3 regions of the Comamonas odontotermitis genome follow, and region 3 is predicted to be linked to each of the others. Evidence: predicted binding sites of a transcription regulator. Region 3 holds the regulator's gene; each other region holds the start of a gene.
The links. The regulator LexA, encoded in region 3, represses DNA repair genes until DNA is damaged. The targets are predictions, from matches to a motif close to ACTGTATNNNNATACAGT.

Region 1 (5,207 bases), 1.7 Mb from region 3:
ATGGGCGTTGCTGGACAGCGTACCCAGCAACAGGGCACCGGTCATGGCAGCGCCCGACAGCAGCAGGCAACTCATCTCGATGGCTTTCATGCACATTCCCTTTCATCAAAAAGATGGCTCTGCGGGAAAACAAAACAATCTGCAAGAGCAGAAAAACTGGAGTGTGTTTTGCACCTGGCTGCAGAGCCAATGGATGTACTTTAGAAGCCAAATGAGGAGGAAATTGGAGAGGGTCTGAGGAGCTTGTGACAAAGCGCAATCGTGTGCCAGGCCCTTTATTGGCGCGCCTTGCAGGCTGATGGGGCCATGCCCAGGCACACGCAGCTGCGCAAAGTTATGCAAAGGGCTGGCAAAAAATGCTGCGCATCAGGCAGGGTATACAAGCGACGAGGGCGTCTCGTCATCACCATCAGCGCCCGGCTTGCGTGCGGCAATGCGCTGAACCACGCGATCCGGGGCGGTGAGGCGCCCCTGTTCAAAAGCCACGATATGCCAGCCCGCACACACTTGCAGCAGTTCACCAGGCTGAAGCAGGAAGTCGGCCCGCGAAGGCTTGCCAAAGGCTTCGTTGCCTGCGGCAAAGGTCTCGTACAGCAGCAGGCCGCCAGCGGCCACACTGTCCAGAATGTGCGGCCACAGCGGCCGCCACAGGTAGTTCGTCACCACCACGGCGTCAAACTGCTGATGGGGCAGCGGCCAGGGGGCGTTTTCGATATCGGCAACGATCCATTCGCCTTGGGTGTCACCGCGCAACCCATCAATGGCTGCAGCGTCGCGGTCCAGGCCAGTCACCTGCAGGCCCAGTGACTGCATATGGCGCGCATGGCGGCCAGTGCCGCAGGCCACATCAAGCGCCGTTCCGTTCCGCAGAACCAGTGGTGCAAAGCGGGTAATCCAGGCGGAAGGAAGGCTGCCAGAGTGCATTTGCTATTAAAAATGGAGCTTGTTGCGCATAGTGGGCGGGCGCACAATGCCGTTTTTCAAGCTACTAGAAGCAGGCCCACACATGGTCGGCCATTCGCACCATGAATTCGGGCTGCGTGTACAGCATGAATACGGCAGCCAGCACCACCGCAGCCAGCGCCCAGCCGCCTGCTCGCAGCCACAGGCGGCGGCGTGGTGCGAGCGAGGTGGCGGATGGGGTGGTCATGGTGCCGAGTGTACGCCCAGCGGCATTTACGCAATGGCTGTGCTGCGTTTTACGGGGCTTTCCTTGACGGGCAGATTCACGAGGCCCGCGAAGATGCCCAGCGCAATGGCCACGTACCACACTGCGTCATAGCTGCCCGTGTGGTCGTACAGGTAACCACCGAGCCAGATGCCCAGGAAGCTGCCGATCTGGTGGCTGAAGAACACAAATCCCGACAGCATGGACAGGTGCTGCACGCCAAACACCTGGGCGATCACGCCATTGGTGAGCGGCACCGTCGACAGCCACAAAAAGCCCATCACCGCCGCAAACGCATACACCGACCAGGGCGACAGCGGCACCAGCAGAAAGATGATGATGGCCACGGCGCGGATGAAGTAGATGCCTGAGAGCAGGTAGCGCTTGGCCATGCGTTGGCCCAGCGATCCTGCGAGGTAGGTGCCAAAGATGTTGAAAAGCCCGATCAACGCCAGAGAATAGCTGGCCACGTGCGCGGGCAGGCCAAAATCCTTCAGGTAGCTGGGCATGTGCACGCCGATGAACATGACCTGGAAGCCGCAGACGAAATAGCCTGCAGTCAGCAGCAGAAAGCTCGGGTTCTTGAAGGCCTCAGCCACCGCCTGTGCAATGGTTTGCTGGTGGCCTGCGGCTGAAGCCTTCTTGATGGCATGGAAATTGGGCTCGCGCAGGGCAAAGGCCAGCGGCACGATGATCAGTACCAGCAGCGCGCACACCACCAGCGCGTTGTGCCAGCCCAGGCTGGCGATCAACTGGCCTTCGACCGGCACCATGAAAAACTGGCCAAACGAGCCTGCGGCAGCAGCAACGCCCATGGACCAGGAGCGCCTCTCTGGCGGTATCTGCCGGCCGATCACGCCGTAGATCACCGCGTACGTGGTGCCAGTCTGCGCCATGCCGATCAACAGGCCTGCCGTCAGCGCAAACAGCACGGTATTGGGAGCCCAGGCCATGCCTGCCAGGCCCAGCGCATACAGCAGGGCCCCGGCCACCAGCACCTTGGTGGCGCCAAAACGGTCTGCCAGCATGCCGGTGAAGATGCCGATCAAGCCCCAGCTGAGGTTCTGCACGGCCAGCGCAAAGGCGAAGGACTCGCGTGTCCAGCCCATCTCCTGCGTGATGGGTTGCAGCCACAGGCCAAAACCGTGACGAATGCCCATCGACAAGGTGACCACGGCTCCGCCGCACAGCAGGACGCGGGCGATGGACAAATGTTGTGCGTTGTTGTGTTGCATATGCTTAGGCTGTCTCGTAATAACAGAATTGTTACTGCAACGCAGCAAACCAGCTGTCACCCGTATATTGACCGGCCATGTTTCAGGCCCATTTGGGAGTCCAGGAAGGTTTTTGCACGCTCTGGAGCCAATCGTTAACAACTTCTACCTGTTTATTCATACAGCTATCTACAATGGCAGCCGCTAGAATGGAAAGTTATGGCAAGCAAAAACACGTCTACCAGTGAATACGGAGAAGGCTCGATACGCGTCCTCAAGGGACTGGAGCCGGTCAAGCAGCGTCCGGGCATGTATACCCGCACTGACAACCCGCTGCACATCATTCAGGAGGTGATCGACAACGCGGCCGACGAGGCCCTGGCAGGGTTCGGCAAGAAAATCCGCGTCTACTTGCACACCGACGCTTCCATTAGCGTGGAAGACGATGGTCGCGGCATTCCGTTCGGCCTGCACCCGGAAGAGCACGCGCCCGTGGTCGAGCTGGTCTTCACCCGCCTGCATGCCGGCGGCAAGTTCGACAAGGGCCAGGGGGGCGCCTACAGCTTCTCGGGCGGCCTGCACGGTGTGGGTGTTTCGGTCACCAATGCATTGGCCACACGCCTGGAGGTGACGGTGCACCGCGAAGGCTCTGCCGCCACCATGGCGTTTGCCGGGGGGGATGTGGTCGAGCCGCTGAAGGTGCGCGCGCTCACCAGCGGCGACCGCAAGCAGGGCACAACCGTTCGCGTCTGGCCGGATGCCAAGTATTTCGAATCCAGCAACCTGCCCATGGGCGAACTGGTGCACCTGCTGCGCAGCAAGGCCGTGCTGATGCCAGGCGTGAGCGTGCAGCTCACCAACGACAAGACCCGCGACACGCAGACCTGGCAGTACAAGGGCGGCCTCAAGGACTACCTGCTGCAGACCCTGCCTGTGGACCCGGTCATTCCGGTATTCGAAGGCGAGGGCTTTGCTGGCAAGCACGATGACAACTTCGCCGAAGGCGAGGGCGCCTCGTGGTGCGTGGCCTTTACCGAAGAAGGCCAGCCGGTGCGCGAGAGCTATGTCAACCTGATTCCCACCAGTGCGGGAGGTACGCACGAAAGCGGCCTGCGCGACGGTCTGTTCCAGGCGGTCAAGAGCTTCATCGAGCTGCATTCGCTGCTGCCCAAGGGCGTCAAGCTGATGCCTGAGGACGTGTTTGCCCGCGCCAACTATGTGCTGTCGGCCAAGGTGCTGGATCCGCAGTTCCAGGGCCAGATCAAGGAGCGCCTCAACTCGCGCGATGCCGTGCGCCTGGTCTCGGGCATGGTGCGGCCTGCTCTGGAGCTGTGGCTGCACGAAAACGTGGAATATGGCAAGAAACTCGCAGAAATCGCCATCAAGGCCGCGCAGACCCGCCAGCGTGCGGGTCAGAAGGTCGAAAAACGCAAGGGCAGCGGCGTGGCCGTGCTGCCCGGCAAGCTGACCGATTGCGAAAGCCGTGACATCGCTTACAACGAAGTCTTCCTGGTCGAGGGGGATTCAGCAGGTGGCAGCGCCAAGATGGGCCGTGACAAGGAAACCCAGGCCGTGCTGCCACTGCGCGGCAAGGTGCTCAACACCTGGGAAGTGGACCGCGACCTGTTGTTCAAGAACACCGAAGTGCATGACATTGCCGTTGCCATTGGCGTGGATCCCCACGGCCCCAATGACGAGGTTGACTTGAGCGGCCTGCGCTACGGCAAGATCTGCATTCTCTCGGATGCAGACGTGGATGGTTCGCACATCCAGGTGCTGCTGCTGACGCTTTTCTTCAAGCACTTCCCCAAGCTCATCGATGCAGGCCATGTCTGCGTGGCGCGGCCACCGCTCTTTCGCGTGGACATTCCAGCGCGTGGCAAAAAACCGGCGGCCAAACTGTATGCGCTTGATGAGGCTGAACTCAAGGGCATCTTCGACAAGGCCGCCAAGGACGGTGTGGCGCGCGAGAAGTGCAAGGTCAGCCGTTTCAAGGGCCTGGGCGAGATGAATGCCGAGCAATTGTGGGATACCACTCTCAACCCCGACACCCGCCGCCTGCAGCCAATAATGCTGACGCACTCCGACCTGCAGCAGACGCAGCAGGTGATGGGCCAGCTGATGGGCAAGGGCGAAGCCGCCGCGCGGCGCGATCTGATGGAGATTCACGGCAACGATGTGGAGATCGACGTCTGATTCCATTCCTCAACCATCCGATGACTTTGTCGGCTTCGCTCGTCGTGCTACAGCACTGCCTTCGCTTCGCCTTCGTGTATTCGAATGGTGGAGACACGGAATAAGGCAACCACCACCGCTCTAGCACCAAATGGCGCCGCATCAATAGATAAAACCATTGCTGACGCCCGTCTATCAAGCGCAGAAAGCTATCAAAATATGAGTGAACAAACCGGTTTGGACCTGTTGTCCAACACACCGCCGGATGACGGCGGCAGTCTTGATCTGGGCAACTACGCCCAGCGTGCCTATCTGGAGTACGCGCTCTCGGTCGTCAAGGGCCGTGCGCTGCCCGATGTGTGCGACGGCCAGAAGCCCGTGCAGCGCCGCATCCTGTACACCATGGCGCGCATGGGTCTGGGATTTTCGGGGGCCAATGCGGCGCATGGCGCTGCTCCCGCCAAGAGCGCGCGGGTGGTGGGCGACACCATGGGCAAGTACCACCCGCATGGCGACTCGGCCATCTATGACGCCATGGTACGCATGGCGCAGGATTTTTCTCAGCGCTACCCGCTGGTCGATGGACAGGGCAACTTCGGTAGCCGTGACGGCGATGGCGCAGCAGCCATGCGTTACACCGAAGCGCGGCT
Region 2 (5,207 bases), 1.0 Mb from region 3:
GTTGAAATACACCAGCGCCACCCGTATCTGCGGCAAGCCACGCGCCTGGCACAGCAGGTGCGCATACACCTTGGCCTGCGCCCAGTGCAGCGCGCGGTGGTTGGCGGGTACCCGTTCCAGCTGGCCACGGTAGGTCTTGATTTCCTCCAGCTGCTGCGCATCCGGGTCAAACCCGTCGGCCCGGCCTCGCACCAGCAGATCCTCCCACTGGCCGGACAGGCTGATTTCCGCCTCGTACCCCTGGTTGCGCCGTGCGCGCACGATGCCGTGGCCTTCCGTGCCTTCGAGAGCCGTGGGCGCAGGGGTGAAGCGCAAGTCCAGATCGCCCGCGCGGGCCGTGAACTCGCACAACGCGCGCACGGCAACGGCGTAGCTCACGCAGTGCCTCCACCCGATGTGTCCACGCTGGGCTCGTCTGGCGCGTCCCGAGAGAGCGTCTCCCCATCGCGCCAGCGCACATGGCACACGCGCACCGCAATGCCATGCGCGGCGCAGTATTCCAGCCAGCGGATCTGGTTGTCCTGCAGCTTGTCGCCCGGGCCTTTCACCTCTACCAGCTCGTAGCGCTGCTCTGCGGGCCAGAAGCGCACCAGATCGGGAAAGCCGCTGCGGTTGCCCTTCACATTGCACAGCAGCCGCGCAAACAGCAGCTTCAGATGCGCCGCAGGAATGCAGGCCAGCGCCAGCGCCAGCAACTCGGGCGTCAGCGTGCCCCAGAACACAAAGGGCGACTGCGTGCCCGCCTTGGCGTCAAACCGCTGCAGAATCACCTCGCGCCAGCCATCGCCATCGAGCAGCGCCAGGCATTCATCAAACAGCGCTGCTCTGCGCGCTGCAAAATCAGGCGCGCCCAGGTCTGCCGGGCCGGTTTGGAAAGGGTGGAAAAATGCCCCTGGCAGCGGCGCAAAAATGGCTGGCCAGCACAGCAGGCCAAACAGCGAGTTGATGAGCGCGTTCTCCACATAGAACACCGGCGCCGCACCGCTCTGCCAGTGGTCACGCAGTGCGTATTCCACAGCTGTGGGCGGCCGTGGCGCCTCCAGCTCCACATCGATGCGCATCTGCGCCACCTCGGGCTGCAGATGGGCGCGGCGGCCAGGACGGGCCTCGCCCAGGCTGCGCAGCAGGCGCGGCAACATGCGCGCAATGCGCTGGCTTTCCTCGTCGCTCTCCGGCGCAGCCTGCGCCGTCCGCGCCAGAGCAAGCGCATCGCCAAAAAGCGCCTGCCGCTCCAACACCCGAATGCGCCGGTGGCGCGCGCCCGGGTAGTTGCACCGCGCATACGCCTCGCTGGCAAGCGCCCAATCCTGCGCACGCTCACAGGCCTGGCCCACGCGCAGCAGCAGCTTGGCGCGGCGCCGCTCCAGCCAGGGGTTGCGCCAGCAGTCTTCGCCACGGCCATCGTCAATGGCCGCCAGCACTGCCGCCGCATCCCCGCTCTCGTCCAGCAACTGGCGCAGCTGCTGCAGGGCCAGATACCCATCCACGTCGGCACGCGATTGGAAAGCCCGCGACTGCGCATCGAACGCCACCGATTCGTATTGGAAGATGCCCAGATCGGCCAACACAAACTCCGACCAATCCTGGTGAAGATTGCCAAAGAACATCAGCCGCAGCCGCTCGGCCAGATCGCTGATCGCCACGCGCCATGCCGCATGCGGAGCAGCAGGAAACCATGCCGCGTAGGGCTTCGCCTCTGGTTCGGTCTGCTGCAAAATTTGAAGCATTTCGCGCTTACCCAGCGAGCGCTGCAGCCCAAAATCATTCAGTATCTGCAGCAACTCTGGCTTGGTGTGCAGCGCAAACAGCTCGTCCAGCGCCATGGCGGCATCCGCATCGATCCAGCCTTGCGCGAGCAACGGGCCTGCGGCCGCCCGAACATCGGGGATTTCCTCGTACACCAGCTTGTCCGCCCGAAACCACGGTCCCCGCCGCATCAGCATGCGCACCAGCAGCGCCTGCGACGGCTGCGGCAGCCCGGAAAAACCGGCCAGAAACGCCTGCTCACGCACATCCAGCAAATCCGCATAGCGCTCGCCAATCCAGTCGAGCGCACGCTGAAAGTTGTGCAGGTAGTAGAAACGGTGGGGCGGCAGCATTTGCGCAAATGATACTGTTTTTTCATACAGCACCATTCACTGCGGTCACTCCACCGTCACAGGCAAGCAGGGATTCATGCGCGTGCATGGCGCCCTGGCTTTGCTAGGCGAAGCAAGCGGCTGGCTCAATGCGTCATACAAAAGAGAACCTCTCAAAACCCCTGAAATTTCAAAAAATCGTCTCGCAACCCTTTGATTTTTTGATGCCGATTTTTCAGAACAGAGGTTTTGAGATGCTCCCCATTGTTGAGCGTCGACTGTACCCGCCGCACAAACATACCCGCTCGCCACACACCATCAGTGCATTAATGCCATCCACTCGATTTCACAAATCTACTCAAATATACCCCCATAACAAACAAAAAAATGAATATATAGAAATTACAAACAATTCATATACTATGCCACTATATATGGTGAGTATAAAATATTCATCAACCCCAATCAGGATATAGATCGAATTCACAATTGAATAGAAAAGTATAGAAATTATAATACTCGACCTTAGGTAGAATTTGTATTTAATTTTTAGCAAAATAAAAATTAAACAGCACATCAAAATCACTAATATAACCCCCCCCTCGAGCACTCCAAAAAATATGGAATCATACAAGATATTTTTTTTTGCTGATTTTGAAAAAAAAAGCAGTAAAAAAGTGATGAAAATCTTAATTGCGATGTATACAATTATTATTTTTACGCATAGAGAAAATACCAATCTTCGCTTTGCTACCATGATTTAGATTTAAACCAGTCTGCATGAATTTTATACGGCGTCCCAGTATTAAAGTTAACACCCACCTTCTCTGCCAAGCTATAATAATCCCAAGGATTTTTATATGCATCTCGAATATAAAAACGCAGCGAGCAAGTTCCATGATACTCTCCGGTGTTACAAGTCAAACTCCCAGAGCAAGTCCCTTTATTATATAATTTCCCTCTTCCAATTGGCTCCATACAATCGCCATCGTCAGCTACTGCATAGTCGCCATCAAATTCCTGAACACTAATAGTTTCACTAACAATCTTATTGTCACTTAGGCATGCGTAATTTTGTGCACTTCCACACTTTCCTTCCAGTACTTGCCGAAGGCGGTTTTTGTAAAAAGAAAAAGTACTTTCCATTGCGGAACTAACAGACGGCGTTTTTATAAATTCATCTAATAATCCTATTGAATTTAAGCCAACAACATCAGAACTGGCCCCCCCAACTCTATTGTAATAATCACCCCAGCGAAATTTACTGCATTTATTAAATCGATCAAACGACTGCAAACCGTGTGAATCTATTATGTTTAATGGATTTGAATTTGCGTATGCATAAAGAGAGACTCCTGCACGAAGCCCAATCGGATCGGCTTGAATATATCTTCCATAATTAAAATTATAGTCTCTATGAAAGTTATATGAGGTATCAGTCTCGTTATCGTAATACTGTCCAGGAAATCTAAAATTTACCAAAATGCTGCTCTCTGGTAAAATGTTCGTCGCCCCAAAGGCTTCACTAATGGCCTTCCAACTTACATCGCCATCAATAGATGTTGCCAGTATAGGCGTCCCCAAGTGATCTGTGTGCAGATAATGGTACTGACTATTTATATTTGACAAGCTACTGTCAATGACACTTGCCTGCCACAGGGGATCGGTGCTCCACAGTCCTTGCTGACCCGTCTGAGGATTAAATCCATACGCCTTTGTGATTTGACCATTCTCATTAACTTCTGCCACAAGTGCATTTTCGGTATAGACAAACCAAGTGGTAGTCTCACCCTTATTATTTTTAATATTCTTTGCAATCCGCCTTCCAAAAGGATCATATTTATAACTAGACTCCACCTCTGGAGAGGTTTGATTATTCAAAGTTTTCACAAACCTAATAACGCGTTCTGCGGCATTATATTCATATTCTCTTTTTTCTTGACCATTTACTTCCTTCTGCACATGACCCTGAGGGATATAGCTGACTTCAGTATCTAAAACAGATACCGTACCAAATGGAATAGATCGCGGGTATCGAGTAAGTTGGTTGTCCGCATTGTAGCTCCATACACCAAGCTGATGCCTGCTCCCTATGCGATTACCCAATGGGTCATAATCATAATTTTCTTTGGGCAGGCCTAGATTTTTCAAACTATCATCCGGTTCAATTCCTACAATTCTATTCATGCGATCATAATAGTAATCAGTCTGACCAATCTCAGATTTAGTTTGAACAACATTCCCCATTAAATCATATTGAAGGAATTGCTTTGCCAAAGTTTTATTGTTATGATTTTTTATTTCAAAACCAATAGATTGCTGCAGATTGTCATAAATTATTCTCTTAACAACACCTGGCGCACTAATACTTCCAGGCATCATCCATTGATAATCATCATATTTGATAATACTTTCATTCGGAAGAATAACTTCACTCAAATACCCATTAATATATTTATAGCGCTGACTACTGCCATCCGAATATAAATTGCTTTTCAATTGTCCATCAACATTAAAACTCTGGCCAATAGTCAAATTTATCTCGGCAAATCCATCAATTTTCCCATATCGGATAAGGCTCTCAATAACTCTTCCTTGAATATCTATTTTATAACTAGCACCACTAATCAAGGTACCACTGCGGTCATTTTGTTCGTATTTAATTAGATGACCATCAGCATCATAAAAGTAGTCAATTTTTTGATCGATACGATCATCAGAAAATTTTATTACCTCCTTAACTTTGAGGCTCGCACTATCGTAGATATATGTGCGGATGTTGCCACCAGCATCAGTTCTACTAATCAGATTACCTAGGGCATTGTAGGCATATTTAATCGTGCCGCCCTGAGGGCGAATTTCCTTGATGGGATGCCCCACCTTGTCGTATTCAAACTTGTGGGTGTTGCCGTTGGCATCGGTCAGGCTGATGAACTGGTCATGCGCATTCCAGCCTTGTTTGGTGCTTTGCCCCGCCGGATCTGTGCTCTGGATGTTTCTCCCCATGGCATCGTATTGGGTGAGCGTGGCTCTTCCAGCTGGGTCGGTGCTGGCTACGCGCTGGCCCAGCGCATCGTAAGCTTGGCTTTGCGTGCGGGTTTCATTGTTTCCCAGGTGCTGGGTGACTGT
Region 3 (5,207 bases):
TGCAAAGTCGAAGGCAAGCATGCGAATGTCGCGCACGCCATTGAGGGTGAAGTGCTCGGTCCCCGATGTCTCATAAAACGCCCATTGCTGCTCCCCTACCGGCAGGACGGTGCTAAAAGCCGCAGTAACCGGAGTACCAACTGGATTACCCGCCGCATCATAAAAGCCAAATGTGTCGCTCAACCCTGGCAACCCCATCTGCGTGACCAGAATGTCAGGAATGCCGTCGCCAATGAATGCAGGGTTGATTGCCGCACCGTTGACCGCCACTCTCGGGTCGTTGCCAGGAAGATCCGGTATATTGAAGATGCCGGTTGCCAACTCCAAGCCTTTGCTGCCATCATCCAGGTAATATGACCAGGGATAGCCGGAGTTCGCTGGCACCTCGCCGCCAGGATAGGCTGCAGCTTGATCTACACCGCCCCAATTGCTACCAATGCCAATATAGGTAGTGGCGTCCGATGCGGTCAGACCAGCCATGCTCAACGCACGGAAGTCTTGTGGCGTAAATGTTACGCCATTGGCCGTGAGGGCAGCATTGTTTATGCCAGTCCCATAGGTGACGCCATTTACCGTAAAACCCAACAGCAGATTGCTGCCATCGGGCTGTATGGGGTTGAGGGCCAAATCGGACGAAGCCCAATACCCGCCGTAGCTACCGTATACGCCCGTTACCGACGCTGCCTGCGCCTGCGGCGCCAGCCCGGCCAAGCCCAGCAGCCAAGCGGCGCAGGCAGTGGCCCAAGCGGCGCGGTGGGGCGCTCGTTTTGATGAAAGCGGTAATTGCATTACTCCTCCTTGAATCGAGAATCGAATCAATCTATCAACGCCATTTGAAGGCTGTTGAACTTGCAAATCCTTGCTTCCGCATACCAACAAGGCTTGCCCTGATTTACCAGTAATCGATTCTCACAGATTCTTCATCTACAACATGCAAAAACCAAGATGCCTTCAACACTCAAATAATGGCGCTTCCATTACTCATGTATATTTTTATAAAAAAGTAAAATTAAAAATTAGTATACATTGTGTGGATTTTAAAAAATCCAAACGAAAAACAAATCAACTTCCCCTTTTTTGAAAATATAAAAATCAATATCTTCCAAATACTTGCATACTTTCAACGCTATAAATCTTCAATTACCCCGGTAAAATTTTCACAACACCGATCCATCATTCATTAAAATTTTTATCGATGTAGAATATTTTTTAAATTAATAATATTAGAAAATTGATATAGGAAGTTTATTAATAAGAAATCACCGCGAGGATTCGCTCAAAATACCAGCAAGGATTGCGGCGCTTGAAGCCATCGATTCACACGAATGCTGAATCCGCAATACATAAAGGCTGAAGGGAGTGAGAGGTTCAATTCATGGCCGATGACCACGTCTTTTTCGTCCTGCACGATCAGAGACGCCATCTGCTCTGGCCTTGAACGCGCCGCAGCAGTGAATGCAAACAACAGGCTACCGGCTATGCACTGCGCCTGATAGCTCGTCCTCCAAAATCGCTGAGGTGGAACGAAGAGCTTAAGGACACGCTCTTGAGGCGGGCAAACACATCGTTGGTGCAACGTTATGCGCGGGTGCGCCTGGTCTGCTGGGTAGGTACGCTAGCGCTTCGATGCCTACCCTCACCTCTCATAGACTTCCAGCGGCAACCCATCCGGGTCGCTGAAAAAGAAAAACCGCTTGCCTGTCACCTCGTCCAGACGAATCTCTTCGCACATCACACCTTGCGAAACCAGATAAGTGTGCGCAGCCTTCACCGCCTGCACGGCAATGGCGAGGTGGCGCAGGCCGCAGGCCTCGGGCCGGGACACGCGCGGTGGCGGCGATGGAAACGAGAACAGCTCCAGCTGCCCGCCGCCGGGCACGGCAAGATCCAGCTTCCAGGAATCACGGGCAGCGCGGTATTCCTCGGCAATCACCGTGCAACCCAGGGTATGGGTATAGAACGCCTTGGAGCGGGCATAGTCCGATGCAATCAGGGCCACATGGTGCAGGCCGCTGGCCCCCAGAGGATTGCTGATATTTGCTGAAAATTGGCTTGCAGCGCCCAAAGAACAAGCGCCAACAGCTTCCTTTTTCATAGCAAACCCTATCAACGCAAAGCGCCCAGCAAGGCCAGTTGCAGGCTGACGCGTGCTTTGTAAGGGTTGAGTGCCACGGCAAGCTCTGCCCCCAGGTCGGCATGCACCGGCAGCCTGCCGCCGCTGATCACGCCTTCACTGCAACGGCTGCTGCGCCACACGGGCACGCCCTGGCTGCGGGCACGCGCCAGGGCCGGTTGCAACGCTTCGTGCACCGTGCCGTCCCCGGTGGTTGCCACCACCAGGCCTTGTACACCCTGCGCCAGCAGGGCATCCACAGCAGCAGCTCGCGCGCCTGCGTGGCTGGTGATGATTTCTACCCAAGGCCAGGCCTCTGGCGCAGGCAAGCTGGGCACAGCGAGAGATGCCTTGGCAGTCGTCAAGCCGCCGGGCACCTGACCGTCACGCAGGCGCACCCCCTCACTCCCCACCCAGCCGATAGCCCCCTGCTCACCCGATGAGAAGGCCATCAACCGGTGTGGATGCGCTTTTTGCAGCCATTGGGCGCTGTGCAACTCGCCGCCACCCGTGATGGCAACCACTTCTGTCAGCAAGGGCGCACCGGCGGCAGTGCGTGCGGCGGCGGCAAGCACTGCATCCTTGAGGTTTTGGGGGCCGTCCGGCATCAGGGCATTGGCCGGTCGCATGGCGCATGTCAGCACCACAGGCTTGGGCAGGCGCCCCAGACAACTGTGCAGAAACCATGCGGTTTCCTCCAACGTGTCCGTACCATGGGTGATGACGATGCCTGCCACGGCATCGTCGTGCAGTGCCTTGTCGCATGCATGCAACAGCGCCAGCCATACCGTGTCGTCCATGTCCTTGCTATCGATTTGCGCAAGCTGCTGCGCATCCAGGCTGCCACCAGCAGCCTTTTCAATGCCAGGGATCGCTGCCGCCAAGGCTCCGATGGAGAGCTGCGCCGCACGGTATTTACCAGGGTGCTCGGCATCTTCCGCCATACCTGCAATGGTTCCGCCAGTGCCCAGGATCAAAATTTTTTGCTGCAAGGCTTGCCTCTCCGAAAAAACTGGTTAAAAATACAGTTACTGGATTGATGTACAGGTGTTTGAATGCACAGCCCACCGGCAGTGCACCTGGCACCACAGATCACACGGAGATCTTATGCGAGACCACCCCAAACTGACCGCGCGCCAACAAGAAATTCTGGACCTGATCCAGACCGCCATCTCGCGCACCGGTGCTCCCCCTACCCGTGCCGAAATCGCCAGCAAACTGGGCTTCAAATCCGCCAACTCGGCAGAAGACCATTTGAAGGCCCTGGCCCGCAAGGGAGTGATCGAACTGGTCAGCGGTACCTCGCGCGGCATCCGCCTCAACAATGACACGGTGCGCTCCATCAATGCGGCGCGCGGCACGCGGTTTTCTTCGCCGCTGGCCGGCCTCTCCGCAGGGGTTTCCAGCATGGCAGCGAGTGTGGGCCGCATCGTGCAGGAGCTGGCGCCACTGTCGCTACCCCTGATTGGCCGGGTCTCGGCAGGCTCGCCCATTCTGGCGCAGGAGCATGTCGACCAGACCTACAGCGTGGAAGGCAGCCTGTTCCAACAACAGCCCGATTACCTGCTCAAGGTGCGCGGCATGTCCATGCGTGATGCAGGCATCATGGATGGCGACCTGCTCGCTGTCAAATCCACACGCGAAGCGCGAAACGGCCAGATCATCGTGGCCCGGCTGGGAGACGATGTCACCGTCAAGCGCCTGCAGCGCACCAAGGACGGGATCGAGTTGCTGGCTGAAAACCCCGACTACCTGCCCATCGTCGTGCAGCCCGGCGAGCCTTTCGAGATTGAAGGCATCGCCGTTGGCTTGATACGCAACACGATGCTGATGTAGACAGCACGTCTGCCGTAAAAATGTGACCCAGCTTCAGGTAGCGGGCGCCGTGGGAACCATCTCACTGCCCTGAGGTCGGCGTCTGCCATGAGCAATCCTGCTGTCGTTCCCGTACACAAGGAGTCCCTATGCTCGTCGCTGCAGCATTGCGCGCCCTCGCGCCCTTTTCTCTCGTCGCTGGCTCGCCCATCTTCCACATGGTCAGCCGCACCCTGTCCACTCTGCCAGTGCGCCGTGGTCGCAAGGCCCACCGTGGTGCAGCCAATGATGGCCAGCATGCAGCCCAGGTGCACTGCTTTCTGTCTGCATCGTCTGCCGCCCAGCGCAGCACCACAGGACAGATGAGCCTGCTGGACGCCCCGGACGACAAACCTGTCGCTCCGGTGCAAGGCCCTGTTGATCGCCCTATTGACCGTATCCGCCTGCCGCGCAAACCCGCCAGCCGTCGCCGCACCCAGACAACCGCAGAGGCCGCCAGCGATATCTTTCTGTCGGTGCAACGCTGCAGCGCCCAGGCCGCCAATGATGCCTCCATCAAACGCTACTGGGCCAAGCCTGCCAGCCTGCAGCGCGAGCGTGGCATGCGCTGGGCGATGACCGGCTCTATGGCTGATATCTGCGCAGAATTGGAGCGACTGGAACGGCTGGAGCGCCAGCACTGCTGAGAGGCGTTGCACAGCACCCAGGAGCCTGCCAAACGCAGACCAACCGCGACACGAAAAGCCTGCTGGCGGAGTTGCGTTCGCTTGCGCTGCATGGCGTGCGGCCACCCCGCACATGAAGCCGGTTTCGAAATTGCTGCATAACCGGCTCTGCGGCCAGGCCACAAGCTCTGGCTGCACGCCGTTCAGTCGCTCTATACCCAAGAATGTAGACGGCAGCGCAGATGGCCGCATTGAGCGGCCATCTGTTTGCTATTCCTGCTTAATTTGCTGTGCCCGGTATTGCGTATTGCATTTGCCGGGCTGCTTCAACCCTTGAAATCCGGCTTGCGCTTTTCCAGAAAGGCGCTGACCGCTTCGCGGTGATCTGCGGTCTGGTGGGCCAGCGCCTGGTAGGCGGCCGACAGCTCCAGAATGGATGCCAGGCTTTGGTGCATGCCTTCGCGCATGAGCTTTTTCGTCATGCGGGTGACCTGCGGCGGGTTGGCGGCAATTTCCTCCGCCAGCGCGCGGGCAGCAGGCATCAGTTCGTCATGCGGTACCACCTGTGACACCAGTCCCCATTGCAGCGCGGTAGCAGCGTCGATCATGCGGCC

Region 1: a site for LexA is predicted at 2,551-2,568, ahead of LAD35_RS05610 (DNA topoisomerase IV subunit B). Genes of this name have one in related genera too.
Region 2: a site for LexA is predicted at 2,113-2,130, ahead of LAD35_RS18175 (VRR-NUC domain-containing protein). Genes of this name have one in related genera too.

What each region holds. Positions count from the first base shown of each region.
Region 1 is NZ_CP083451.1:1,209,082-1,214,288, forward strand. Features, by position in the region: gene LAD35_RS05590 (hypothetical protein) at 1-90, opposite strand, end outside; gene LAD35_RS05595 (class I SAM-dependent methyltransferase) at 367-924, opposite strand; gene LAD35_RS05600 (hypothetical protein) at 989-1,150, opposite strand; gene LAD35_RS05605 (MFS transporter) at 1,177-2,403, opposite strand; gene LAD35_RS05610 (DNA topoisomerase IV subunit B) at 2,602-4,578, shown strand; gene parC (DNA topoisomerase IV subunit A) at 4,777-5,207, shown strand, end outside.
Region 2 is NZ_CP083451.1:3,946,642-3,951,848, forward strand. Features, by position in the region: gene LAD35_RS18170 (ATP-dependent DNA helicase) at 1-378, opposite strand, end outside; gene LAD35_RS18175 (VRR-NUC domain-containing protein) at 375-2,099, opposite strand; gene LAD35_RS18180 (RHS repeat-associated core domain-containing protein) at 2,829-5,207, opposite strand, start outside.
Region 3 is NZ_CP083451.1:2,914,830-2,920,036, forward strand. Features, by position in the region: gene LAD35_RS13495 (beta strand repeat-containing protein) at 1-789, opposite strand, end outside; gene LAD35_RS13500 (hypothetical protein) at 1,277-1,465, opposite strand; gene gloA2 (SMU1112c/YaeR family gloxylase I-like metalloprotein) at 1,637-2,095, opposite strand; gene LAD35_RS13510 (asparaginase) at 2,107-3,105, opposite strand; gene lexA (transcriptional repressor LexA) at 3,221-3,949, shown strand; gene LAD35_RS13520 (hypothetical protein) at 4,078-4,614, shown strand; gene LAD35_RS13525 (crotonase/enoyl-CoA hydratase family protein) at 4,920-5,207, opposite strand, start outside.